4 regions of the Exiguobacterium sp. s128 genome follow, and region 1 is predicted to be linked to each of the others. Evidence: riboswitches for the same ligand, from Rfam matches in the RefSeq annotation. Region 1 holds a riboswitch; each other region holds the start of a gene.

What was found. A riboswitch is a leader RNA that binds a small molecule or an ion and turns the genes downstream of it on or off. The one in region 1 is predicted to bind S-adenosylmethionine.
Region 2: another riboswitch for S-adenosylmethionine. It lies ahead of mtnK (S-methyl-5-thioribose kinase); the one in region 1 lies ahead of KNQ13_RS09905 (amino acid permease).
Region 3: another riboswitch for S-adenosylmethionine. It lies ahead of KNQ13_RS05775 (methionine ABC transporter ATP-binding protein); the one in region 1 lies ahead of KNQ13_RS09905 (amino acid permease).
Region 4: another riboswitch for S-adenosylmethionine. It lies ahead of metK (methionine adenosyltransferase); the one in region 1 lies ahead of KNQ13_RS09905 (amino acid permease).

The regions. Positions count from the first base shown of each region.
Region 1 covers NZ_JACSMT010000023.1:8,465-14,514, reverse strand. Annotated here, with positions in the region: gene KNQ13_RS09925 (MFS transporter) at 1-489, opposite strand, end outside; gene KNQ13_RS09920 (CBS domain-containing protein) at 505-960, opposite strand; gene KNQ13_RS09915 (MarR family winged helix-turn-helix transcriptional regulator) at 1,145-1,567, shown strand; gene mmuM (homocysteine S-methyltransferase) at 1,631-2,563, opposite strand; gene KNQ13_RS09905 (amino acid permease) at 2,538-3,938, opposite strand; SAM riboswitch class I at 4,020-4,121, opposite strand; gene KNQ13_RS09900 (polysaccharide pyruvyl transferase family protein) at 4,229-5,647, opposite strand; gene KNQ13_RS09895 (ketopantoate reductase family protein) at 5,861-6,050, opposite strand, start outside.
Region 2 covers NZ_JACSMT010000022.1:32,554-38,603, reverse strand. Annotated here, with positions in the region: gene mtnA (S-methyl-5-thioribose-1-phosphate isomerase) at 1-913, opposite strand, end outside; gene mtnK (S-methyl-5-thioribose kinase) at 910-2,079, opposite strand; SAM riboswitch class I at 2,158-2,260, opposite strand; SAM riboswitch class I at 2,469-2,570, shown strand; gene KNQ13_RS09825 (2,3-diketo-5-methylthiopentyl-1-phosphate enolase) at 2,651-3,841, shown strand; gene KNQ13_RS09820 (2-hydroxy-3-keto-5-methylthiopentenyl-1-phosphate phosphatase) at 3,838-4,497, shown strand; gene KNQ13_RS09815 (methylthioribulose 1-phosphate dehydratase) at 4,494-5,114, shown strand; gene KNQ13_RS09810 (1,2-dihydroxy-3-keto-5-methylthiopentene dioxygenase) at 5,130-5,669, shown strand; gene KNQ13_RS09805 (arsinothricin resistance N-acetyltransferase ArsN1 family A) at 5,801-6,050, shown strand, end outside.
Region 3 covers NZ_JACSMT010000009.1:60,306-66,355, reverse strand. Annotated here, with positions in the region: gene pgmB (beta-phosphoglucomutase) at 1-475, shown strand, start outside; gene KNQ13_RS05780 (aminotransferase class I/II-fold pyridoxal phosphate-dependent enzyme) at 606-1,793, shown strand; SAM riboswitch class I at 1,856-1,959, shown strand; gene KNQ13_RS05775 (methionine ABC transporter ATP-binding protein) at 2,043-3,056, shown strand; gene KNQ13_RS05770 (methionine ABC transporter permease) at 3,046-3,711, shown strand; gene KNQ13_RS05765 (MetQ/NlpA family ABC transporter substrate-binding protein) at 3,745-4,560, shown strand; gene KNQ13_RS05760 (CAP domain-containing protein) at 4,903-5,787, opposite strand.
Region 4 covers NZ_JACSMT010000003.1:47,023-53,072, reverse strand. Annotated here, with positions in the region: gene pckA (phosphoenolpyruvate carboxykinase (ATP)) at 1-1,465, opposite strand, end outside; SAM riboswitch class I at 1,698-1,824, shown strand; gene metK (methionine adenosyltransferase) at 1,952-3,160, shown strand; gene KNQ13_RS02120 (GNAT family N-acetyltransferase) at 3,299-3,787, shown strand; gene KNQ13_RS02115 (alpha/beta fold hydrolase) at 3,869-4,573, shown strand; gene mnmM (tRNA 5-(aminomethyl)-2-thiouridylate-methyltransferase MnmM) at 4,628-5,218, opposite strand; gene KNQ13_RS02105 (MDR family MFS transporter) at 5,394-6,050, shown strand, end outside.

The sequences.
Region 1 (6,050 bases):
ACCAAGACCGACTGCCGCTTCATATAAGATGATGGCTTTCGCCGTTCCGCCGGATGAGAGGGATACGATGGCAGCAAGTGCCGTCGCGACGAACAAGGCGTTTCCGAGCCCCCAACCGCCACGCAAGGCGACGAGTGTCCAGATACTATCTGCTTGTGATGCAAAACCGGCGACAACCGCAATGACGGCAATCCCAAGCATCAGTGTTCCCTTTTGACCGATCCGAGACGAAATCGCACCGGTAATCAACATCGCAAACGCCATGACGGCATTATAGCTCGTAAATAAGAGTGTCACTTCACTTTTAGAGGCTTCTAGATTTTCGGCAATCGTCGGTAAGACCGGATTAACGAGTCCCATTCCCATGAAAGCCGTGATACTGGCAAAAAATACTGCCCATACAGCAATCGGTTGATGCAGTAAACCATGTTTGCTTTCCTCTAAGACTGTCTCAGGCGCAAGTGTCGTTGTTTTTTCAGCAAAAGCCATATAAATCCTTCTTTCTTAAATAAACTGTTTAAAGGAGTGACGGATGACGTCACCGCGACTGATGATTCCGACGAGCTTTCCGTCTTTTAGAATCGGTAATTTTTTGATTCGTTTTGCGCCAAGTGTAGCCGCAATTTCTTCCATCTCGGTCTCAACGTTGGCTGTGACGACTTTCCGGCGCGCCATGTCCATGACGGGACGCGTCAAGATGTGACGGACCCGTTCTTCGTAGTTTTTGTCATCGCCTTTGATGACGTCGACGTACAAAAACGTATCGACGATGATATCTTTATGTTTGCCGATTACTCGCATGATATCCCCATCGCTGATATAGCCGACAACTTCCTGCTGGTCGTTGACGACCGGGACCCCACTGATTCCAGACGTGATAAAACGTTCAACAACCGTCCGGATTGTATCTTGTTCGTTGACGGTAATGACCGTCTCTTTCATCGATTGATAAGCTTTCATCGGAATTCTCCTTCGTAACATGCTGTAATGGATGAGTTCTTATTAATAAGTTGCACGATACAATTAAATGACATTTATGATTGTATAATACAACTATAACCCTGTCAAGAAGCCTGCCTTTGATTGACAGAGGACAGTGTGTGCGTAATGATGAGGGCAATGAATGCAAATAAGAGGTGACAACATGTCCAATCAATCCCTGGAAACGATCGAGCTCCAACTGGCGATTTTAATTCGTCGTTTGACGACAGCGACGGCCGATAACCGTAACTTGGATCGCGCTTCCTACTTACTCTTGCGCCAGTTGTCCGATTCCGGTCAGGTCGGTGTCAAGACACTGGCACGCGAATTACAACTCGATGTGTCGACCGTCAGCCGGCAAGCTGCTGCGCTCGATCAGAAAAAATTAGTCGAAAAAATAAAAGACCCGACAGACGGCCGGGCCTTCTTTTACAACATCACCCATTACGGTCAACAGGAGCTCGAAATTTACCGGACGGCCCGTCTGACGAGTATCGAACGGTTGCTGACAGACTGGCCGGATGAAGATGCCGAGTCATTTGGGCGATTGCTGAAGAAGTTCAACCAAGCATTACGGGAACGGTGAACTCCTTAGAATATGAAACAGAGGACGGATTTCCATCCGCCCTCTGTTTTTTATTGTCGCCTGTTAACCGATTGTCACCTTCTGTTGAATCCGTTCGATTTGCTCCGGCGTCGTCCGACAACAGCCGCCGATCAACCGGGCACCTGCGGCATACCATTCGGGGGCAACGTCTTCAAACGCGGTACAGACTGCTTCACCGGACCAGGTCTTGCTGACCGGATCATACTGTTCCCCAGAATTCGGATAGACGATGATCGGCACATCCGTCAGTTGTTTTAATGTCGTGATGAAGTCGGTCGCGATCGACGCCGGAAAACAGTTGGCGCCGATTGCCGCCAGTTGCGGATGCTCCCCTAAGGACTCGATACATTCACTTAACGGTGTTCCTTCACTGATGTGTGTTGCGTCACGCAGAGAAAAGGCAAGCCACGCCGATCGTTCCGGAAATTCTTCGAGCAGTCGAAACAGTACTTTTGCTTCCTGTAAGGACGGAATCGTCTCAAACGCCAACACGTCTGCCCCTGCTGCAATCAACGCTTCAAGCCGCGGACGGTGGAATGCTTCCAGTTGTGCATCGTCGACTCCGTAATGACCGACATACTCGGAACCGTCTGACAGATACGCACCGTAAGGACCGACCGATCCCGCAATCAGGGCGTGACTTGCCGCCTGTCCGGTTTCCGCACGCGCCTGTTGCGCCAGATAAACCGTTTGTTTCATCAGTTCAATCGCTTCGTCTTCTTTGATTCCCCGGCTGCTAAAACCGGCGACACTCGCTTGATAACTGGACGTGATGGCGCAATCTGCCCCAATTTTAAAATAATCCGTATGGACGCGGTGAATCTGCTCCGGTTCCTCAAGCAATACCCGAGCCGACCACAGCGGGTCCTCGAGATTGCTCCCGTGGCGCTCGAGTTCCGTCGCCAATGCGCCGTCCAATAAAAGATACGGCTTTTCCTTTAACAGTTGTTCAACTGGATTGTTGTTCTTTGACATCTTCTTCACTCCGTTTCCATGAGGTTTTCGTTAGATGATGCACGATGTAGCAGACGGCGATAAACGGCACCCCGAAATACAGAGCGACCCGTTGTGTCGGATCAAAGGCGATCCCGATCAGTGAAGCCAAACACATTAAAAATGACAGAATCGGGACAAATGGATACCAAGGTGTCCGGTAAACCAAATCGTTTACATCATGTCCCTCTTGCAGATAGCGCTTGCGAAACATGAACTGGGAAGCACTGATGCTCATCCAGACGACGACAACTGCCAGTCCGGAAATCGAAACGAGCGCAATGTAAACGGAACCCGGTGCATAGACACTGGACAATAAGGCGAGTAGACCTCCGAGCATACTGAAGAGAACGGCACGTGTCGGGACTCCGCTTGCATTTAATTTAGAAAAGAACGGCGTGATCATCCGTTGATCGGAAAGTGACCAAAGCATCCGTGAAGCGGCGTACAGACCCGAGTTCGCCGCTGACAAAATCGCCGTCAGGATGACGAAATTCATGATATCTGCAGCAAACGGCAGACCAATCCGTTCGAATACGGCAACGAATGGGCTTTCGAGCACTCCTTTTGAATCGTTGGGTAACAGAATCGCGAGAACGATAATCGTCCCGACAAAAAATAAGACAAGCCGGAAGACCGTTGTTCGAATGGCCAGCGGAACCGTCCGTTTCGGATCGACGGCCTCACCTGCTGCAATCCCGATCAACTCTGTTCCGGAATAGGCAAAGTTGACGGCGAGCATCGTCATCAGGATGGCGAATGCTCCGTTCGGGAATAATCCGCCATCCGTCAACGGGGCAAGAAGCGGCGCTTGCGATCCGTCCGCGAGTGGCAGAAATCCGACAATCGCTGCTGTCCCTAAGACGATGAATACTAAAATCGTTAATACTTTGACAGCCGAAAACCAAAATTCAACTTCTGCGAACAAACGAACCGTCAAGACATTGATGCCTAAAATCATGACGACGAACAAGGCACTGAACAGCCAGACCGGGACATCCGGAAACCACCGTTGCATCAATAAACCGGCTGCCGTAAATTCTGAACCGAGCGCCACCGTCCACGTCAGCCAGTAGAGCCAAGCGACGGTATAACCTGTTCCGGATCCAAGATACTTCGTCGCGTAGCTGTGAAAGGCACCCGTCTCCGGCATATGTACGGCCAGTTCTCCTAAGCAGAGCATGACTAGATACACGGCGAGTGCTCCGACCAAGTACGATAAAATCGTTCCGACCCGCCCTGCCTGCTCGAGCGTGTAACCTGTACTTAAAAATAATCCGGTCCCGATGACGCCGCCGAGTGACAACATGACGATATGCCGGGATTCCATTTTCCGGCGAAATGTTCCTTCTTTCATTACTCCTCCACACTCCTCTTTTTCTCATAAAATAAAAAAACGCACCCACATACATGGGTGCGTCGGTCGACAATAAAAAGAAGCTTATCGATCGGGTACGACACCCGCAGGAATTAGCACAGTATCTTTCGACCTGTTGCTGAGGCTTCAAAGGGCCAGTCCCTCCACCTCTCTGGATAAGAATGTAATTTTTCATAACAGTACCAACCCTGTTTTGAATTGTCAAAACAATTCAGAATTCATTACACAAAAAAACGCCTTACACCAAAATGGTATAAGACGTCCGTAGCTTATTTCTTCGCAAACAAATCAGCTGTCTTCAATGCCATCCGAACCGCTTTCCGGTTCAGTGTGCCTTGTTGATGCTTGATTTCTTTTGTCTGACTGTTCAACTTGCCTTGAAGCGATTTGATTTTCTTATCTTTTTCAGCCATTTTTGCTTTATCGCGTTTTTGAGCTGCGACGATTTTTTGTTCTTCTTCTGGGAAGTACGATTCAAAACGTGAAACGGCTTCTTCAATACTGATTCCTGTGATCGGTTTGACGACTGGAAGCAACTCTGCTTTTGCCATTTCACGATCAAACGGAACGTTCTCTGGGTAGTTCGTTTCTTTGTAGATGTGCTCTAAATCATTTGTGTTCAAGAATTCAACGAAATTATCAAAGTTACGCGCTTGGACACGTGTCGGGCTTTGGAAGTCAGCCGACTCAATTACATCTGACAAGCGTGTGCTGTCTGTGATGTCGTTTGCCCAGATGTGTGTCAATTGGTGATAATCCGTTAATTCGCGCATCCGTGCATCTTTTGGAATCAGGATACTTGGTGTTCCGGCAAGTGTTGCCGTGATGTTACCGTGAAGACGTGCTCCGAAGCTGAAGTCAGCTTCTTTCAAGAAGTCGATCCATGTCTGTGCGTTCAAGAAGAAGCGGACACGGTCGTTCATGTAAGTCGGATCCGACATTTTAACCGGATAGTTCGTTACAGATAAGTCAGCAATCGGATGTGTTCCTGTGTACGTCAAACGTAACTCTTTCATCCATTGTGGGATGAAGTAGTGGTTCGGGTACTCTTCCATTCCGCGTGTGATGAAGTTGAGGACGTTTTGTGGTGCAAGACGTGACGAGTTGACACCGATCATCGAATCTTTTGTGATGTTCGTCTCACGGATTTTTAAATCACGGCCAAAGGCATACATCGATGGGCAACCGATGACTTTGTGATCGATTCCTTCGCGGAAACCAAGACGCGTCAAGTATTTTGATGTGATTTCGCCGCGAAGTCCAAGCATGCTTGAGCGTTCAAGAACTGCGCTGACAAAAGCTTTCACATCTTCATCGAATGAGAAACCTTCTTTTAGATCCGGCTCAAATGGTGCGCGTAAACCAACGCCGATGACGACGACTGGAATCTTGAGTTTTTTAATTAATTTCGTATATTTACGCAGTGTCGGGACGAATTCTTTACGGAATGCGTCAGCGAGCGGAATGACATACAAATCAAAGTTCGCGTTGATCTCATCTGCACGCTCTTCTTCATAGTAGTAGTAATCCGGTGTAATCGTCGTACCTTCTGTCATCAATGTACGGAAGATGCTGTATTGATAAATCAAGTTCCCAACATTTCCTCCGATTGAATTGTGTTTCATGAGATACTCTGCGTCAAACTGTTCAAACGGTGTCATACCTGCGCGAATAATAATACGTGTCATGTAAAGTAAATCCCCTCTCACATCTGGTGTTCTTGTTTTATCATTAAATTAACGTCAAAAAATATATTAACGGTTTTTATCAATCTCATTAAGAATAGAGGAGTTTGATTCAAAAAGTCAATGTATAGCCGAGCAGATCCGTTTTCAAACAGACCTGAAAATGATCGATTTTCATGGTAATTTTTCCAATATAATAAACCCATTACTTGATTTTCAGGAGGTGCGTGTGGCTCGATAGACCTGTAAGTTGGCATAAATAGCTCGTAACAGCGGATACCTCGTTTGATCCGCCGTCATGAGCAGACTTCCGAAGAGATGATCGTCCTCGACATCCTGTCCCTTTTCCATGTCGCGTTGCAGGGAGGATTTCATCGTGTCGGTCATTTGAACGATCTGTTTTTCT
Region 2 (6,050 bases), on a different contig from region 1:
CAGGCGCCGTCACTTGTCCGGCAAACTGCGTCACTTCCGTCGTTGCCCGCTCTTCGATTTCTATTTCGTCTCCCGACAAGCTCGTAAAATCAAAGGTCGACAGCGGTGCGGCGACATAAAACGGAATCCCGAAAGCACGGGCCAGTAACGCCAGTTGGAACGTGCCGATTTTGTTCGCCGTATCGCCGTTTCGCGTAATACGGTCAGCACCGACGATGATGGCAGTGATGTTCTTTTCTTTGATCGTATGGGCGACCATGTTGTCGGTAATTAATGTCACGTCAATCCCTGCTCGTTGCAGTTCCCATGTCGTCAAACGTGCCCCTTGCAGTAACGGACGGGTTTCCGACGCATAAACGGCGAGCGGAATCCCCTGTTCTTTCGCTAGATAAAACGGAGCAAGTGCCGTCCCGTAAGCCGCTGTCGCAATCGATCCGGCATTACAAATCGTCAGAATCCGGTCACCGGACTGGAACAATTCTAGCGCATGAATACCGATTTGCCGGGAGGTCTTGGCATCCGCCTCATAAAGCGCCAGTGCTTTTTGTTCCAGACGTTTCGGCAGTTCCGCAAGCGTCGTTGCCGAAACAATGAGTTGATTCAGTTCGTCAAGGACGTTTCGCAAATTGACGGCGGTCGGCCGGGTGGACAGTAATTGTGCCGACACCGTCAACAGTTCCTGTTTCACCTCGTCAAGCGGTCCTGTCGTCCGACGGAACGCTTCTTGGACCAGGATAAAACCACCAAATAAACTGATTGCCGGTGCCCCACGGACACGAAGTTGTTTAATGGCGTCAATCGCTTGCGCCAAGTCCTGGATCACTTCATACCGTTCTTCTTGCGGCAGACGGGTTTGGTCCAAAATCGTCACCGTCCCATTTTCATAGATGATGCTCTGAACGAATTGACTCATCGGCTGAGTTCCTCCGTTACGTCAAAGTTCCGCAGATCCGTAAACGTCTTGCATTCCGTCCGGCGTTTGATCAACGCAGCACCGAGGCGTAACGCATGGCGTTTCCGTTCGAGACGAACGGTCGGATCGGCAATCTGTTCCAAGTCCGCGACCAGTGCCAGTCCAATCGTCCGGCGGATCAATTCACATCCGGCAAATCCAAGCGCATCCTGTAAAATCGTACTGAGAACATCCTCGACGAGACCGTCCGCTGAACGGAACGGTTCCACCGCTTCCCGCTCCCACAACGCCTTGAACGTCGACGCAAACGTCAGCCAAAACGTATCGATGTCCTTGATCCGTTCCTCGCGCAACTGGTCATAGTTCGGATAAGCGGCAAAAAACAGATGCGCGATGAACTGACCAACATCAAACCCAAACGGTCCGTAAAACGCGAACTCGGGATCGATGACTTTCGTTTCATCGGCTGAAGCAAAAATACTTCCGGTATGTAAGTCGCCATGCAGCAAGGCATCACCTTTCGTGATGAAAAGTGCTTCGAGCTTCGCGACTTCCCGTTTCAGCTCCGCGTCGTTCCAGACCCGGTCGACTTCCGCTTCCAGTCCTGCTTCAATCGCATTCGTTTCCGCGTCATAAAACGGATCCGTGAAGATCAGTTTCTCCGTGATGTCGCACAGATCCGGATTGTAGTACTGACGGGCGATCTGTTTTTTCGCGACCGGGCCGAGGGCAAAATCCGACGTATAAAAGAGCGTCCGTGCCAAATACGAACCGATGTGTTCCGCGAGCAACGGATACTTCTCTCCCTCAAGCAATCCAGCCCGGACGATTGTCAGATGAGACAAGTCTTCCATCACCGTAAAGGCTTCTTCTTTGCTGGCATGATAAACACGCGGGACGAACGGAATCGCGACTTTCGCGAATTCTTTTAACGCTGACTGTTCGATCCATGCCCGCTCGAGCGACAGCGGCCAGCTTTCACCGACGACCTTCGCATACGGTAACGCTTGTTTTAAAATCAGGTGCTGGTCCCCCGCATGAATCCGAAAGACCAGGTTTAAATTGCCGTCCCCGATTTCTTCTGCCGTCACCGGTTCATTGCCGATCAGACCGAGTGTCCGAACCCGTTCGATGGCGTCCTGTACTGTAAATGCTTGATATCCCATTATGATTTCCCCCTTGATGATCACACGAAAAAACGCCCCTTTTCGTCAAAGAAAAGAGGCGCAGTAGAATACTCCGTCCTCTTATCTCTCAGACGAATGTCTGTTGGATGTAGCACCGTGCCGGATGGTCGGTTGCTGCGGCGTCTTCGGGCCAATTCCCTCTGCCAACTCACGATAAGAGTCATATGTAGTTGTCGTGTGATTTGATGTTGATTTGAATACTACGTGCGTTGCTGGTAGTCTGTCAATTCCAATTTTTAGTGAAACGGATTCAAAAACGGAATCGTCTATAGAAGAAGTATTTTCAAAAAAATAAATTTTCAAAAAATAGTTTGACAAGTCCGTCATCTCATGTAAAAATTGCAATTATATTTCACAATTTCATCCAATTCTTATCAAGAGCAGACGGAGGGACGAGCCCTACGATGTCGCAGCAACCGACCATTTGGCACGGTGCTAATTCTTGCAGCTAACACGCTGACAGATAAGAGTCCACGCGCAATTCTTCATGGTCTCTTGTCATTGACGAGGGACCATTTTTGTATTTTTTAACAAGGGAGAGACGACGATCATGGCGTACATTACCGCAACGTACCAACTCGGCGTGACCGATCAGTTACCAAAACGGGCAGAGCAAATCGCCCTCGGTCTGACGGTCGGCTCATGGACCGATTTGAATCATTTGGAACAACAACAGCTTGAATCCTTTAAAGGACAAGTCGTCCATACGGAAGAACACGACGGAAAAGGGTATGTCACAATCCGTTATCCGGAACACAACGTCTCACGAGACTTTTCGGCGATTTTGACGACCGTCTTCGGCAAGCTGTCGCTCGACGGTCAAATCAAACTGACGGATCTTCAGCTTCCCGCTACGTTCACACCGGATTTTCCCGGTGCTAAATTCGGCATCGAGGGCGTCCGTCAATTGATCCAAGTCCATGACCGCCCTCTGTTGATGAGCATATTTAAAGGCGTCATCGGACGGGACCTCGTTTTTTTACGGGAACAACTTGAAGCCCAGCTTGCCGGTGGGATTGATCTCGTCAAAGATGATGAAATCTTATACGACAATCCGTTGACACCGGCACTCGACCGGGCACGGATTGGACGAGAAGTTCTCCATGCACATTATGAACAGACCGGTAAACGGGCTCTTTATGCGATTACGTTGAGCGGTCCGGTCTTCCGCTTGAAAGAGCAGGCAAAACGTTTGATTGAAGCAGGTGCGACGGCCTTCCTGCTCAACACGTTTACATACGGACTCGATGTCCTGCGCGAGTTAGCTGCTGATCCGGACATTTCCGTTCCAATCTTTAATCACCCGGCCTTAAGCGGTGCCTTGATCGCAAGTCCTGATTACGGGATTTCCGCTCCCGTGTTACTCGGGACGTTACCGCGACTCGCTGGTGCCGACTTGACACTGTTCCCGTCGCCGTACGGGAACGTCGCCCTCGCCAAAGACTTGGCCCGCGGGATTGCGGTCGAAGCGACCCGAATCGGTAATACAAAAACGATTCTCCCGGTCCCGTCCGCCGGAATCCATCCCGGTCTCGTCGCCCAACTCGTTCATGATTTCGGCATCGATTCCGTCATCAATGCCGGAGGCGGCGTTCACGGTCATCCGCAAGGTGCCGCTGCCGGTGTCCTTGCATTCCGTCAGGCGCTCGACGCCGCACTGACCGGAGAATCGTTGACAAGTGCCGCAACGCGGCAGGAAGAATTACGGGTCGCCCTTGACGCTTGGGGGATCACGAAATGACGATCCGGATTTTATGTGACTTCGACGGCACGGTGACGGAACACGACAACATCATCGCGTTGATGAAAGAATTTGCTCCACCGGCAGCTTTTGAGCCGTTGAAAAAAGGTGTGCTCGACCGGTCCCTTTCGATCCAGTCCGGCGTCGGACAGATGTTTCGGCTGCTTCCGTCAGACCGGAAACAAGACTATGTTGATTTTTTGGAACAGCGGGCTGTCATTCGTCCCGGCTTTAAGACCTTACTCGCCTTTGCCAAATCGAACAGGATCGACTTTGCGATCGTCAGCGGCGGAATCGACTTTTTTGTCCAACCCATTCTTAAAGGATTACTGACAGATGAAGCGATTTATTGCAACGGCAGTGACTTTAGCGAAGAGACGATTCGGATTGAATGGCCACACGCTTGCGATGCGGCATGCAACAATCAATGCGGGTGTTGTAAAACGTCGATTGCCCGAAAGCTCAAGCAGGACGGTGACACGATCATCGCCATCGGTGACTCCGTGACGGATTTCGAACTGGCGAAACAAGCTGACCACGTCTATGCCCGGGACTATCTGATTACACTGTGTGAACAACACGGTATTCCCTATACACCGTTTGAAACGTTTTATGACATCGTCGAACACTTACAGACAACGGAGGTGTACGCATGACATTCTTGAAACGATACGAAGAATTACGTGCCATTAAACAGGAGTTCGCCGCACGCGACTGGTTTCCCGGTACGAGCGGTAACCTCGCCATCCGGACAGCCGATCAACCGACTGAATTTCTCGTGACGGCAAGCGGTAAGGACAAACGGCAGGATACACCGGACGACTTCGTCCATGTCGACGCGTCCGGTCAACTGATCGGCGAACAGACGGGTCGTCCCTCTGCCGAAACCTTGCTCCACGTCGAGGTCTTCAACCGAACGACTGCCGGGTGTTCCCTTCACGTCCACACGATCGACAACAATGTCATTTCGGAACTGTACGGGGACCAAGGCGAGATTCGGTTTGCCGGTCAGGAAATCATCAAAGCACTCGGCCTTTGGGAAGAAAATGCGGAAGTCCGTGTGCCGATTATCCCGAACTATGCAGACATTCCGACACTTGCCGCTGCCTTTGCAGCGCATGTGCATGCCGAGAGCGGCGCCGTCCTGATCCGCAATCACGGCATCACTGTCTGGGCACCGACTGCCTTTGAAGCCAAAAAACAGTTGGAAGCATTCGAGTTTTTGTTCAGTTACACCTTAAAACTACAAACGTGCCGACAGGCGATTCATTAAAAGGAGGAATTTACAATGGCAACAGTACTTTTCCAAAAAACAAACGAACGGTATACGGATCAAAACGAGGTGTCTGCGTTTCTGGCTTCACGCGGCGTCTTGTATGAACAATGGGATGTCACGAAACTCCCAGCGGAACTGGTCGACACGTACACGTTGACGGATGCGGACAAACAAACGATTCTCGGTACGTTCCAACCGGAAATCACGGATGTCTCGGAACGTCGCGGTTATCAGACGGCTGATATCATCTCCCTGTCTGACGCAACACCGAACTTGGATGAGTTGCTCGTCAACTTCCAGAAAGAACACCATCACACGGATGACGAAGTCCGGTTCATCGTCAGCGGTCACGGTGTTTTTGCCATCCAGGATGACGAAGTCGGCTATTACAACATTGAGTTGAATCCGGGTGATTTGATTTCCGTCCCAGTCAACACCCGTCATTACTTCACGCTCCAGGACGACCGTCAAGTCGTTGCCGTGCGGATTTTCGTGACGACGGACGGGTGGGTGCCGATTTATGAAAAAGATCCAATTGAAACAACTAACTAAAGCATTCTCCTGAAAACAGATGGTCCGGTTTATCCGGCTGTCTGTTTTTTTCTATCCTACAAACATACCGCTTGTTTCCGTTTCCTCCTATATAATGAAGAAAAGACTCATTTGAACTGGAGGTCACGTGTATGATGATTCGCCCTGTCCAAGAAGCTGATTTGAAAGACATCCTCGCCATCTATAACGAAGGCATCGAAGATCGGATTGCGACGCTTGAAACGGATACCAAGGAATTATCTTTCATGGAAGACTGGTATCAGGAACGAACGACACGTTATGCCGGGTTTGTGGCGTATGAAGGAACGACGATTCTTGGCTTCATCTCGCTTGACCCGTACAATCCGCGTCCGGTCTATCAATCCGTCGGTGAACTGTCTG
Region 3 (6,050 bases), on a different contig from region 1:
TAACCGGTATTCTGAAGCTGAAAAATTGGCTCTGGCCGAAAAGAAAAACCGTTATTATGTTGAGTCCATTCAACATTTGACGCCACAGGATGTTCTTCCCGGAATCATCGATTTACTGAAGGATTTGCGTCAAAACAAGATCAAAATCGCAATGGCTTCCGCTTCTAAAAATGCACAGTTTGTCTCAGAACGACTTGAGGTCGATCACTATTTCGATCATATCGTCGATGCAGAGACAGTCGAAAAGTCTAAACCTCATCCAGAGGTATTTTTAAAGGCAGCAACAGCTATCGGCGTCGCTCCAACAGATTGCCTCGGAATTGAGGATGCCTCTGCTGGTGTTGAGGCTATCAAGAGCGCTGGAATGCGCGCAATCGCCATTGGTGACGCAGATATTTTAAGCGCAGCGGATCTTGTGCTGACCGATACATCGAAGCTTTCATTTTCCACCTTATCCGGCGTATTCTCAAAATAATTTTCACCGCAGGACTTTTGAGGGAACATCCCCTTTTAAAAGTCCTGTGTTTTTCTTTTTGAAAAAACCCTTTTCTTTTGACTGAAAATTCGCTATCCTTGACGACAATACCTAACAAGGAGGAAAACAGATGAAACATTTCGCCCCATCGATCGCGATTGATCGGCTGCCCACTCCGGTCTTTGCTGAACTCGCTCAGCGGATTGGTGCCGTCAAAGCAGCCGGCCACGATGTCATCACACTTGGTCAAGGAACCCCGGACCAAACGACACCTGTACATATTTTGGATGCCTTGAAGGAGGCGATTGACGACTCGACCAACCTACAGTATCCCCCATTTCGTGGCCATGATTTCCTGAAGCAGGCCGTAGCCGATTTTTATCAATCCGAGTTCGGTGTGACGATCGATCCTGCTTCTGAGGTCGCCATTGTGCTCGGCAGTAAAGCCGGCATCGTCGCCTTGCCGCAAACGATTGTCAATCCGGGTGAAGGTGTCATTGTTCCCGATCCCGGTTACCCCGACTACCTGTCCGGCGCGGCATTAGCAGGTGCTTATCCGATCACATTACCGCTCCTTGCGGAAAATGCTTTTTTACCTGACTACACGTTACTCGATACGACGGATGTCGAACGGGCGCGGATGTTGTTCCTCAACTACCCGAGCAATCCGACCGGTGCGACGGCGACGGCGGAAGCCTTTGAACAGACGGTCGCCTTCGCTGACGCGAACGACATTTGTGTCGTCCATGACTTGGCATACGGCGGCATTAGTTTTGATGGTCCGACCCGAAGTTTCCTCCAGACCGAAGGAGCGAAAGACGTCGGAATCGAACTCTTTTCGTTATCCAAACGCTTCAACATGTCCGGCTTCCGCATCGCCTTTGCGATCGGGAATCCATCCGTCATCTCAAGTATCGAAACGTACCAGGAACACTTATACGTCAGTGCCTTCACACCCATCCAGCACGCAGCGACCGTCGCCCTCTCCAGTGATCAGACGTGCGTCCGTGAGCTGAGTACACTGTATGAAGCCCGTCGCGATGCCTTGTTCGGTAAATTACAAAACATCGGATGGGACGGACCGATTCCTGGTGGTTCGTTCTTCGTCTGGTTGCCGGTCCCGTCCGGCTTTACGTCACAAAGCTTTACCGACCACTTGCTGGACGAGGCACATGTCGCCGTCACACCGGGACATTTCTTCGGTGAATATGGCGAAGGCTACGTCCGTATCAGCTTGATTGCCGACGCCGAACGATTGGTCGAAGCCGCCGAACGGATTGGTCAGCTCAATCTGTTTCAGCAAGCCGTTGCGGAATAATTCTGAAAAAACGTTTGACAGATGGGAATGATTTCCGTTAAAGTAAATCCCAACAGCATAACTACTTATCGAGAGCGACCGAGGGATTAGGCCCAACGACGTCCGGCAACCACCTTTAAGGAACGGTGCCACATCCTACAGAATGTTTCATTCTGAGAGATAAGTTACGAAATCTTACACTTCGTCGCTTTTTTCTGGTTGCTCTTAACTGGAAAAAGGCGATTTTTTTGTATAGGGAGGAAACAACAGATGATTGAATTCAAAGGCATCACCAAACGGTTCGTACGGGACCGGACACCGATTTTCGCCCTGCGTGACGTCAACTTAACGATTCAGCAAGGAGAAATCTTTGGCATCATCGGTGAATCCGGTGCCGGAAAAAGTACGTTACTCCGTTTAATCAACGGACTCGAAACACCGACACAAGGAACGGTCAAAGTATCGGGAATCAAACTATCCGACCTCTCAAAAGGCAGCCTAAGGGAGTTGCGCCTAAAGATCGGGATGATCTTTCAACATTTCCAATTGATTCAATCGCGGAATGTTTCCGACAACATTGGGTTCGCCTTAAAAGCAGCTGGCGTCAAAGGTAGTGAGTTTCCAAACCGGATCAAGGAACTCGTCGCTCTTGTCGGACTGGAAGGATTCGAAACGAATTTTCCGAGCCAACTCAGTGGTGGTCAAAAGCAACGTGTCGGGATTGCCCGAGCGCTTGCCAACAATCCGAGTGTCCTGTTATGTGACGAAGCGACCTCGGCACTGGATCCTGTCACGACCTTACAAATCCTCGACCTTCTCAAGGATTTGAATGAACGACTTGGCTTGACGATCATTTTGATCACACATGAAATCGAAGTCGTTAAACAGATTTGCCATCGTGTTGCCGTCATGGCGCACGGTGAAGTCGTCGAAGTTGCAAAGACCTACGACATATTTAGCCAACCGACACATGCCGTCACGAAACATTACGTCGATACGGCGCTTCAAATCGAGTTGCCGGAACGGATACTCCGAACGACACCCGGTAAAATCATCCGCCTGCAATTCACAGGTGAGAAGACCGGTGAAAGTACGTTATCGGAAGCGATCAAACAGTTTGATATCTCGGTCAGCATCCTTCACGGCAAGGTCGATTATATCCAGAACGTCGCCTTCGGGGTCTTGATCGTCAGCCTGACCGGTCCGACGCTTCATGTCAACCGGGCGCTCACTTGGCTTGAAGAACAACTCCACACACTTGAGGTGATTCAAGATGTGGCTTGATCGGATCCAAACGATGTTACCCGACTTACTCAAAGCGTTAGGCGAAACGGCCCTGATGGTCGGAATTTCACTTGGTTTCGCCCTCATCATCGGGATTCCACTGGGAATTTTTCTGTTCATCACCGATCGGGGACTGTTTTTCCAAAACATCTTCGTTCGAAGCATCATAGACTTTTTCGTCAATATCGTACGTTCGTTACCGTTCATTATCTTACTCGTCGCCTTGATTCCGCTGACGCAACTGTTACTCAATAATACGATCGGACCGACGGCCGCTTCTGTCAGCTTAAGTGTTGCTGCCATTCCGTTCCTCGCCCGACTCGTCGAGACCTCACTCCGTGAGATTCCACCGGGCTTAATCGAAGCTGCTGAGGCGTGTGGCGCAACACCGTTTCGTATCATCATCAGCGCCCTGTTACCGGAAGCCCTTCCCGGGATCATCCAAGCAGTGACGTTGACGACGATCAGCTTGATCGGCTTTTCTGCCATGGCTGGCATCGTCGGCGGCGGTGGTGTCGGTGACCTCGCCATCCGCTTCGGTTATTACCGGTACGATAACGTCGTCATGATTGTGACGATCATCGTGCTCGTCGTCATCGTCCAAAGCATTCAAGGACTCGGCAATCAACTGGCCCGTCGTGCCGACAAACGGTAACTAAAATAGAGAAATTTAAAGGAGATAATGAATATGAAAAAACGATATGCCTTTTTAGCAACAGGATTACTGGGAGCCGGGATTCTTGCCGGTTGCGGTGACAGCAGTGCGAAAGAAGAAACCAAATCCATCAAGATTGGTGCGACGAGCGGTCCTTACAGTGACATGGTCAAAGAAGCGATTCAGCCTGGTCTTGAAAAGAAAGGCTATAAAGTCGAAATCGTTGAATTCAGCGATTATATCCAGCCGAACATCGCGCTCGGCAGCGGCGACATCGACGCGAACTTGTTCCAACACTCGATCTATCTGAAGACGTTCGCGAAGGAAAAGAACCTCGATCTTAAAGGGCTGATCACTGTTCCGACGGCACCGATGGGCTTATACAGTAAATCCTATAAGTCGCTTGATGACGTCAAGACAGGCGCAGAAGTCGCAACACCAAACGATCCGACGAACCAGGCCCGGGCACTGAACCTGCTCGCTGAACAAGGTTGGATTGAACTGAAAGCCGATGTGGATCCATTGACGGTCTCTGAAAAAGATATCGTCAAGAATCCAAAGAAACTTGTCATCAAGCCACTCGAGGCTGCCCAATTACCGCGTGCCATTGAGAGTGTTGATATTTCTGCCGTTCCGGGCAACTTCGCGTTAGCAGCGAAATTTGATTTACTCGATGCGTTGGCACTCGAAAAAATGGATGAGCAGTATCGTAACCTGGTCGCCATCAAAACGTCCAATGCAGATAAACAACTGGCGAAAGAATTGACGGCTGTCGTCAAATCGGATGACTTTAATGCCGTCATTGAAAAGTCATTCAAAGGATTCAGTAAACCGGATTGGGCAAAATAATCTAAGTTTTCCGATCGATTCATGAATGCCTCATAAAAACCCTCTACATCTCTCCACGTCCTTTTTCAAGGATGGAAATGATGGAGAGGGTTTTTGAGTGAAGCAATTATAGTGAATCTGACGTCACGGCTTCCGCTCGACTTCTACGGGAAAAGGAAGCTTCGCTTCCGTCAGGAACAGGCGAGACCCGGTCATCGAACAGATGACCACGGCTTGCGTTCCGCCCGAGAAAAGCGAGTGGAAAAAGACGGGACAGCAAACAGGACAGTATTCTTCTCATCAAAAAAACCTCAATCCTGCTTTCGCAAAATTGAGGCTAAGAGTACTGCTTGGTTTTAAATTTCACTTCAACGGTGTCCGGAAATTAATCGTAAAGTACGGTGAGTTGTCACGGAAAGCCACACCGACATCCGCCTGCTTGAAATCATTGTTCATGATGTTGTCGCGGTGTCCTTTCGAGTTCATCAAACCCCAGTGTGCTGCAAAGACATTTGGATATCCCATCGACAGATTTTCTCCAGCTGTCGAGAAACGGATCCCTTTTGCTTTCATCCGATCAAACGGGTCGCGTCCTTGTGGATCCGTATGGGAGAAGAAATTATTTTTTGCCATGTTCTCACTGTGCGCACGCGTAACCGGCTTTAACGCCTGATAGGGTGCAAGTGTCCCGCGTTTATAATCAGCACGGTCCCAGTTCATCAGGCGCAACATCAATTTCTCATCCGTTGTCCGTAACGCACTCGAAGCCGTTCCATAGAAACCACTTTTTTTCGCTTCCACGTCTTTCGGGATGGCAAGTGTCGCTTTGACCTTATTGCCGTCGTGCTGATCAAAGAAGTACGTGACATACCGGTCCTTTTTTTCATAGACGGCAGCATGATCGAGGTTCAACAAATAATTTGTATTCCCCTTCCGGTACGATTTGACGGCTTTCCAGCCTTTTTTCGCAAGCGTCGCTTCCGTATCTTTATTCAGGACGGCTCCTTGCGTCGTCACACCGTTTTTCGAACGGTACTTCCCGTAATCTTTACCGTCTTTTGTCAGCGCCACAAACTCTTCAGACGCTGTTCGCCTCACTTCCCAGTCATAACCCGGGTATTCACTCGTATATCGATCAATCAGCGTTCCCCCGCTTTTCGGGTAGTCCGCCTCCGCCTGTTCCATGGGGGTGTTTTCGTAACTAAAGAAAGCGACTGCCGCTACTCCAAGCACTAACCACTTTTTCATGTGTCTGCCTCCTCATTTGTTCCATTACCCTAATTTTAAAAGAAACGAGTCCGTTCGAACAGCCTAAGCTATCGTTTCAAGTGAAATCACACGATTCCGTATTCCCCTTCACACTTTCGACACATTTCTGACTTTCTATGTAAAAGAGGTCTGACGTCTTTGTTCATCACATTCTCATACCATTATCATACATAAAATAAACTATTCTTTCCCTGTTGTTAAAATGTGTGAACATTCTTTTATTTTTATTCCCTTTAAATGTT
Region 4 (6,050 bases), on a different contig from region 1:
CGGCTGTATCTGCCCACACTTTGACGGGATTCAGCAGATTAGTCGGCACACCAGGTACTTCGACTGGCATGTGCAGTCCGAAGATTGAATGTTCTTCTGTCGGGATGTCGACGAGTAGACCGTTGACCGCGGCGTTGACCATCGTCCGTGTATACGCAAGCTTCATCCGACTACCGGTACCATAAGCACCACCGGTCCAACCTGTGTTGACAAGATAAACCGTGACACCATGACGATCAATCAGTTCACCCAGCATCGTCGCATATTTTTCCGGAATCAATGGTAAGAACGGAGAACCGAAGCACGTCGAGAATGTCGCTTCTGGTTCAGTGACACCACGTTCTGTCCCGGCGAGTTTAGACGTGTAACCCGATAAGAAATGATACATCGCCTGTTCCTTCGTCAACTTGCTGATTGGTGGTAAGACACCATACGCATCAGCCGTCAAGAACACAATCGTTTTCGGATGGCCAGCGCGTGACGGGATGGCGATATTATCGATTGAAGTAATCGGATAGGCAGCACGTGTATTTTCCGTCAATGACGTATCATCATAGTCTGGCGTCCGTTGTGCATCAAGAACGACATTTTCAAGCACCGTACCAAATCGGATCGCATCAAAGATTTGTGGTTCCTTTTCGCGCGAGAGATTAACGGTTTTGGCATAACAGCCGCCTTCGATATTGAACACACCATCATGCGACCAACCGTGTTCATCGTCACCGATCAATTGACGATTGTCGTCTGCCGACAGGGTGGTCTTACCAGTCCCGGATAGTCCGAAGAACAGAGCGACGTCACCTTCGTATCCGACGTTTGCTGAACAGTGCATCGATAAGACATCTTGTTGCGGTAACAGATAATTCATGACTGAGAAAATCGATTTTTTGATTTCTCCTGCGTACTCGGTACCACCGATCAAGACGATCCGGTGTTCGAACGACATCGCGATGAACGTCTCTGAGTTCGTACCATCGACTGCTGGATCAGCTTTGAAGTGTGGTGCATAGACGACCGTAAAGGGTTCAAAGGCCGCAACCGTAGGATATTCCCGTAAGAACAGTTGTTTTGCGAACAGATTATGCCAAGCATATTCTGTCACGACGCGTACTGGAAGGGTGAAATGCGTATCGGCACCAGCAGCAGCCTCTGTGTAGTAGAGCTGATCTGTTTCATTCATATGACGAAGAACTTTTTGTAACAGTTGCTCGAATTTGTCCGACTCCATCGGTTGGTTAACATGGCCCCAATCGATGTGTGTCTCGCATGACTGATCGCGGACGATGAACTTGTCTTTTGGCGAACGACCTGTAAATTTCCCCGTTTCTACAGATAAAGCACCATTCTCTGCAAGAACTCCTTCTTTGTTTCGAATCGCATGTTCGACTAGTTCGGCAACGGATAGTTGTTTGAACACATGCTCCTTCATGAGTAGTTCTTCGATATTCAGGACCGTCATCGGCATCCTGACCCCACCTTTCCCCTACGTTGGTTTTGGCTCCATCATTAGTATGACACATTTATTATATATGACATACTAATGATAGGGCAATCATTTTCCTGCGCTGATTTCTATTTATCTGGAAACGCTTTCAGCATTAACAGTTTAACACCTCTTCCGAAAATTTTCGACAAAAAATTAAAACGTTGCTTGACAGAGTGGACACAAGTTTATATCATGTAATTCGTAACGGATACTCTTATTCTGAGCAGGTGGAGGGAACAAGGCCCGAAGAAACCCGGCAACCGTCTTATGTTAATTTCATCATTAATGTAGGAAAAGGTGCTCTCCTGAAGCGAAGTAAACACTTCGAACGATAAGAGGGTAAAGGAAGAACGCACAACCTTTCCCTGACCATTTTTGGACATGGAAAGGTTTTTTTCATTTTACCGTCCCACTCAACTAGGGGAAATGAGTACACCGTCAAATTCTTTTTTGGGAGGGTCAAACATGACAAACCTTAATCGCCGGCTATTTACGTCGGAGTCAGTAACTGAAGGTCACCCGGATAAAATCTGTGACCAGATTTCGGATTCAATCTTAGATGCGATTCTTGCGGCAGATCCTAATGCACGTGTTGCTGCAGAAACGTCTGTCACGACAGGACTTGTCCTTGTGGCAGGAGAAATTACGACAACGACTTACGTGGATATCCCGAAAGTCGTACGCGAAACGATTCGTGAAATCGGCTATACACGTGCGAAGTACGGATTCGATGCAGACACATGTGCTGTATTGACTTCAATCGATGAGCAATCGGCAGACATCGCTCTTGGTGTAGACCAAGCGCTTGAAGCACGCGAAGGAAACATGTCAGATGAAGAAATCGATGCGATCGGAGCAGGAGACCAAGGTCTGATGTTCGGTTACGCAACGAAAGAAACACCTGAACTGATGCCACTTCCGATCTCACTTGCACACCGTCTCGCTCGTCGTCTTGCAGAAGTTCGTAAGACAGGACAACTCGATTACCTCCGCCCGGATGGTAAAACGCAAGTCACGGTTGAATACAACGAGAACAATGAACCTGTTCGCGTCGATACAATCGTCATCTCAACACAACATGCGGAAGAAGTGACGCTTGAGCAAATCCAAGCAGATCTGAAAGAACATGTCATCGCTCCAGTCATTCCGACGGAGTACATCGATGAAGACACGAAATTCTTCATCAACCCAACTGGTCGTTTCGTCATTGGCGGACCACAAGGCGATGCAGGTTTGACAGGTCGTAAAATCATCGTTGATACGTATGGCGGTTACGCACGCCACGGTGGTGGTGCTTTCTCTGGTAAAGATCCAACGAAAGTCGACCGTTCAGCTGCCTATGCAGCACGTTATGTTGCGAAAAACTTGGTTGCATCTGGTCTTGCAGACAAAGCAGAAGTTCAGCTTGCTTACGCAATCGGTGTGGCGCATCCGGTGTCAATCGCGGTTGACACATTCGGAACAGGAAAACTTCCTGAAGCGCAACTCGTCGAATTAATCGCAGAAAACTTTGATCTCCGTCCTGCAGGGATCATCAAGATGCTTGATCTCCGTCGTCCGATTTACCGTCAGACAGCAGCTTATGGCCACTTCGGTCGTACAGACATCGAATTGCCATGGGAGCAGACAGATAAAGCTGCTACTCTTGAAGAACAGGCAAAACGTTTCGTCTAATCCTTTGTTCAGAAATAACCTTTCACAGGTTGTTTCTGAACTTTTTTTGTTTCTCCGGAACTTTGCAGGGAAACGACTGAAATTTCTAGAAAAGGGTAAAAGAACATGAGTCTGTAAAAGGAAAAGGGGGATTTCGGTATGGAGATACGCGAAGCAGTTCCTGCTGATGCAGCACGCATTCATGATATTGCGCTCACGTCTTGGATGGATACGTACGAGGAAATCTATTCTGAGCGCTCGAAAGCCCATTTCGTTCAGGAAGCCTACCCACAAGAAGAAGTAGTTCGGGCAATCCGGACAGCAGAAGAAGCGCGCGGAGAATATTTTAATGTAGGTCTGATCGATGGGGAGATTGTGGGATTCATTCATGCGATTGATGTCGACGGGACGTGGGAAATTGTCCGCCTGTATGTCCTGCCGAAATATCAACAGAATGGAATCGGGCGGAGACTGATTCGAGAGCTTGAGCTCCAAGGTGCTTCTCCAATTGAAGTGTACATCGAATCACGCAATTATAAAGCCCGTCACTTTTTGACTGCATACGGATTTAAGGAAATCAGCGAGACGACAGAGGAAGTCTTTGGACAAGTGGAACCTGTGACCCGACTGCAACGTATATATGAATAAAAACGAAATCCGACTTAAGGCGGTTTGGCTTGAGTCGGATTTGTTGCATACTAAACAGATATCAAATGAAGAGGTGAGTTTGTGGTAGAACAACCAACCGGAGTGATCGTTCTTGTGTATCCACTCCAATTACGTGCCCGACCAAGTGAAGCGTTGATTCGTGTCTTGGAACAAGAATATGAAGTACTCTTAGTCGACGCACCACGTCGTGTATCGTTTGAAGAACACCAACAGTTATTAAAAGAAGCGTTACGGGAAGCGGGTAAACGGAAGCTTCCGATTCATATCATTGCCTGCAGCATGGGGGCACTCGTCGTCAACCGACTGTTGCAGGAATACGAATTACCGATTGCCAGTCTTTCTTTCATTTCACCCTTGTTTGATTGGCACAATTCGAAGCAACTTGGTGGCGTCAAGCAAGTGTTTGCGAGTGCATTTGATCGTTTTCGCCCGGATGCCCCACTCGGGACGTTACCGTTCGGACAAAACAATGAAGACGCTGTCCGTTTGGGTGAGTTGACCTATGCCCAATATCGTGAAATCGAAGAAGAAATCGTATTACATGATGAGGAACGAAAAAAATTACCTCGTGTTCATTTGGCTTGTTTTTATGCGCCGGACGATCAGTTTGCGGATGTCAAGTTGACGCTCGAAGTGTGCCGGAAAATGGGGGGCGACCAGATTTATCTGCAACGCCTGCATGGTTTCCCGCATTTTAGTTTTGAACGATTAAACACACGGTTTGCTGAAAAACTTTTATTGTTCCTCAAACTGGTTGAGGATTAAGGAAAAGTCATCTAAAAAGGAGGACGCCGTCATTTGCGACAGCATCCTCTTTTTTCAGTCGATCGTTTGTTTTTTAAGTTTTTTTTCAATGGCGACGATAAAGGGTGGATTATTTTGTTGGTTCAAGAACCGATACTGCAAGACCGCATAATCTTGCTGCGGCAGCAGGGCAACATGTTCCAAAACGGCGTCGCGTTCTTTACGTCCTTCAAGGTGTCCATGATAAATCACGAGGACAATCAACCCACCGGGCACGAGGACGGGAAGTAACGCCCGAAGCGCTTCTAACGTTTCTTCTCCCGTCGTCGTGACCGACTTATCGCTCCCTGGTAAATAACCGAGATTAAAGACCCCAGCACGAATCGGACGCTGTTCGTCAAATAAACGAGCACCGACATGAATATGGCTTTCGTGATACAAGTCGACCCATTCGGAGACATGTGCCGCCTGCAGACGGCGTTTCGTTTCTTCAATGGCTTGTTCCTGAACATCAAAAGCGATGACACGTCCGCTTGGTCCGACTCGTTCAGCAAGGAAATGGGTATCGTGACCGTTTCCGGCAGTCATATCCACGACGCAGTCTCCTTCGTGGATGACGGATTCCAGTAATTCTTTTGCGTAAGGTAACACACGTGCAAGTGACATGGCATAAACTCCTCTTCCTGATAGCTATTCTGTTTTTTCTAAGTACCCGCAAATCCGATCATTTAGTCAATTGTATCATTTTTCCGATTGTTCGTTTAAAACGAAGTTTCTTGACAGAGTGCGATACAATTTCGTAAAGTGGCAAGGTTGGAAACTATATTGGAGGATACTTACCATGCCGAAATTACCTCGAGCGGTCTGGATTCTGGTATTGGCGATGGCGATCAATACGACAGGATCTTCTTTTTTATGGCCGTTCAATACATTATACATTCATGAATATCTGGGAGAATCGATGACGAAAGCCGGAATGGCTTTATTCGTCAACTCTGCTCTTGCCATCGTCGGGAACTATATCGGTGGAAAAGCTTTTGACCGGTTAGGCGGCAAACGGACACTTGTCATCAGTGTCGTCGGTCTGGTCCTCGCTTCCATCGGCTTATGGATGTTCCACCAGACCTTTACCGGGTACGTGGTGATGCTTGGATTGATCGGATTCGTCGGAGGAATGGTTTTCCCGACCATCTATGCCTTGACGGGTGTCATCTGGCCGGAAGGTGGCAGACGGGCCTTTAATGCGATTTATGTGGCGCAAAATGTCGGTGTCGCGTTAGGAACAGCGATTAGCGGTCAGATTGCGGCGATTGACATTCAATTCATCTTTATCGCGAATCTTGTGCTGTATCTGTTGTTTGCCGTCGTCTTGTTAGTTGGTTTGAACTGGATCCATGTGAATCCAGTGAAACGCCATACGAGATCAGCGGGGGAAGAGACACGTGAACCCCTGTCGCGTACATCGGTCCGGACGATGCTCTACGTATCGATCGGATAT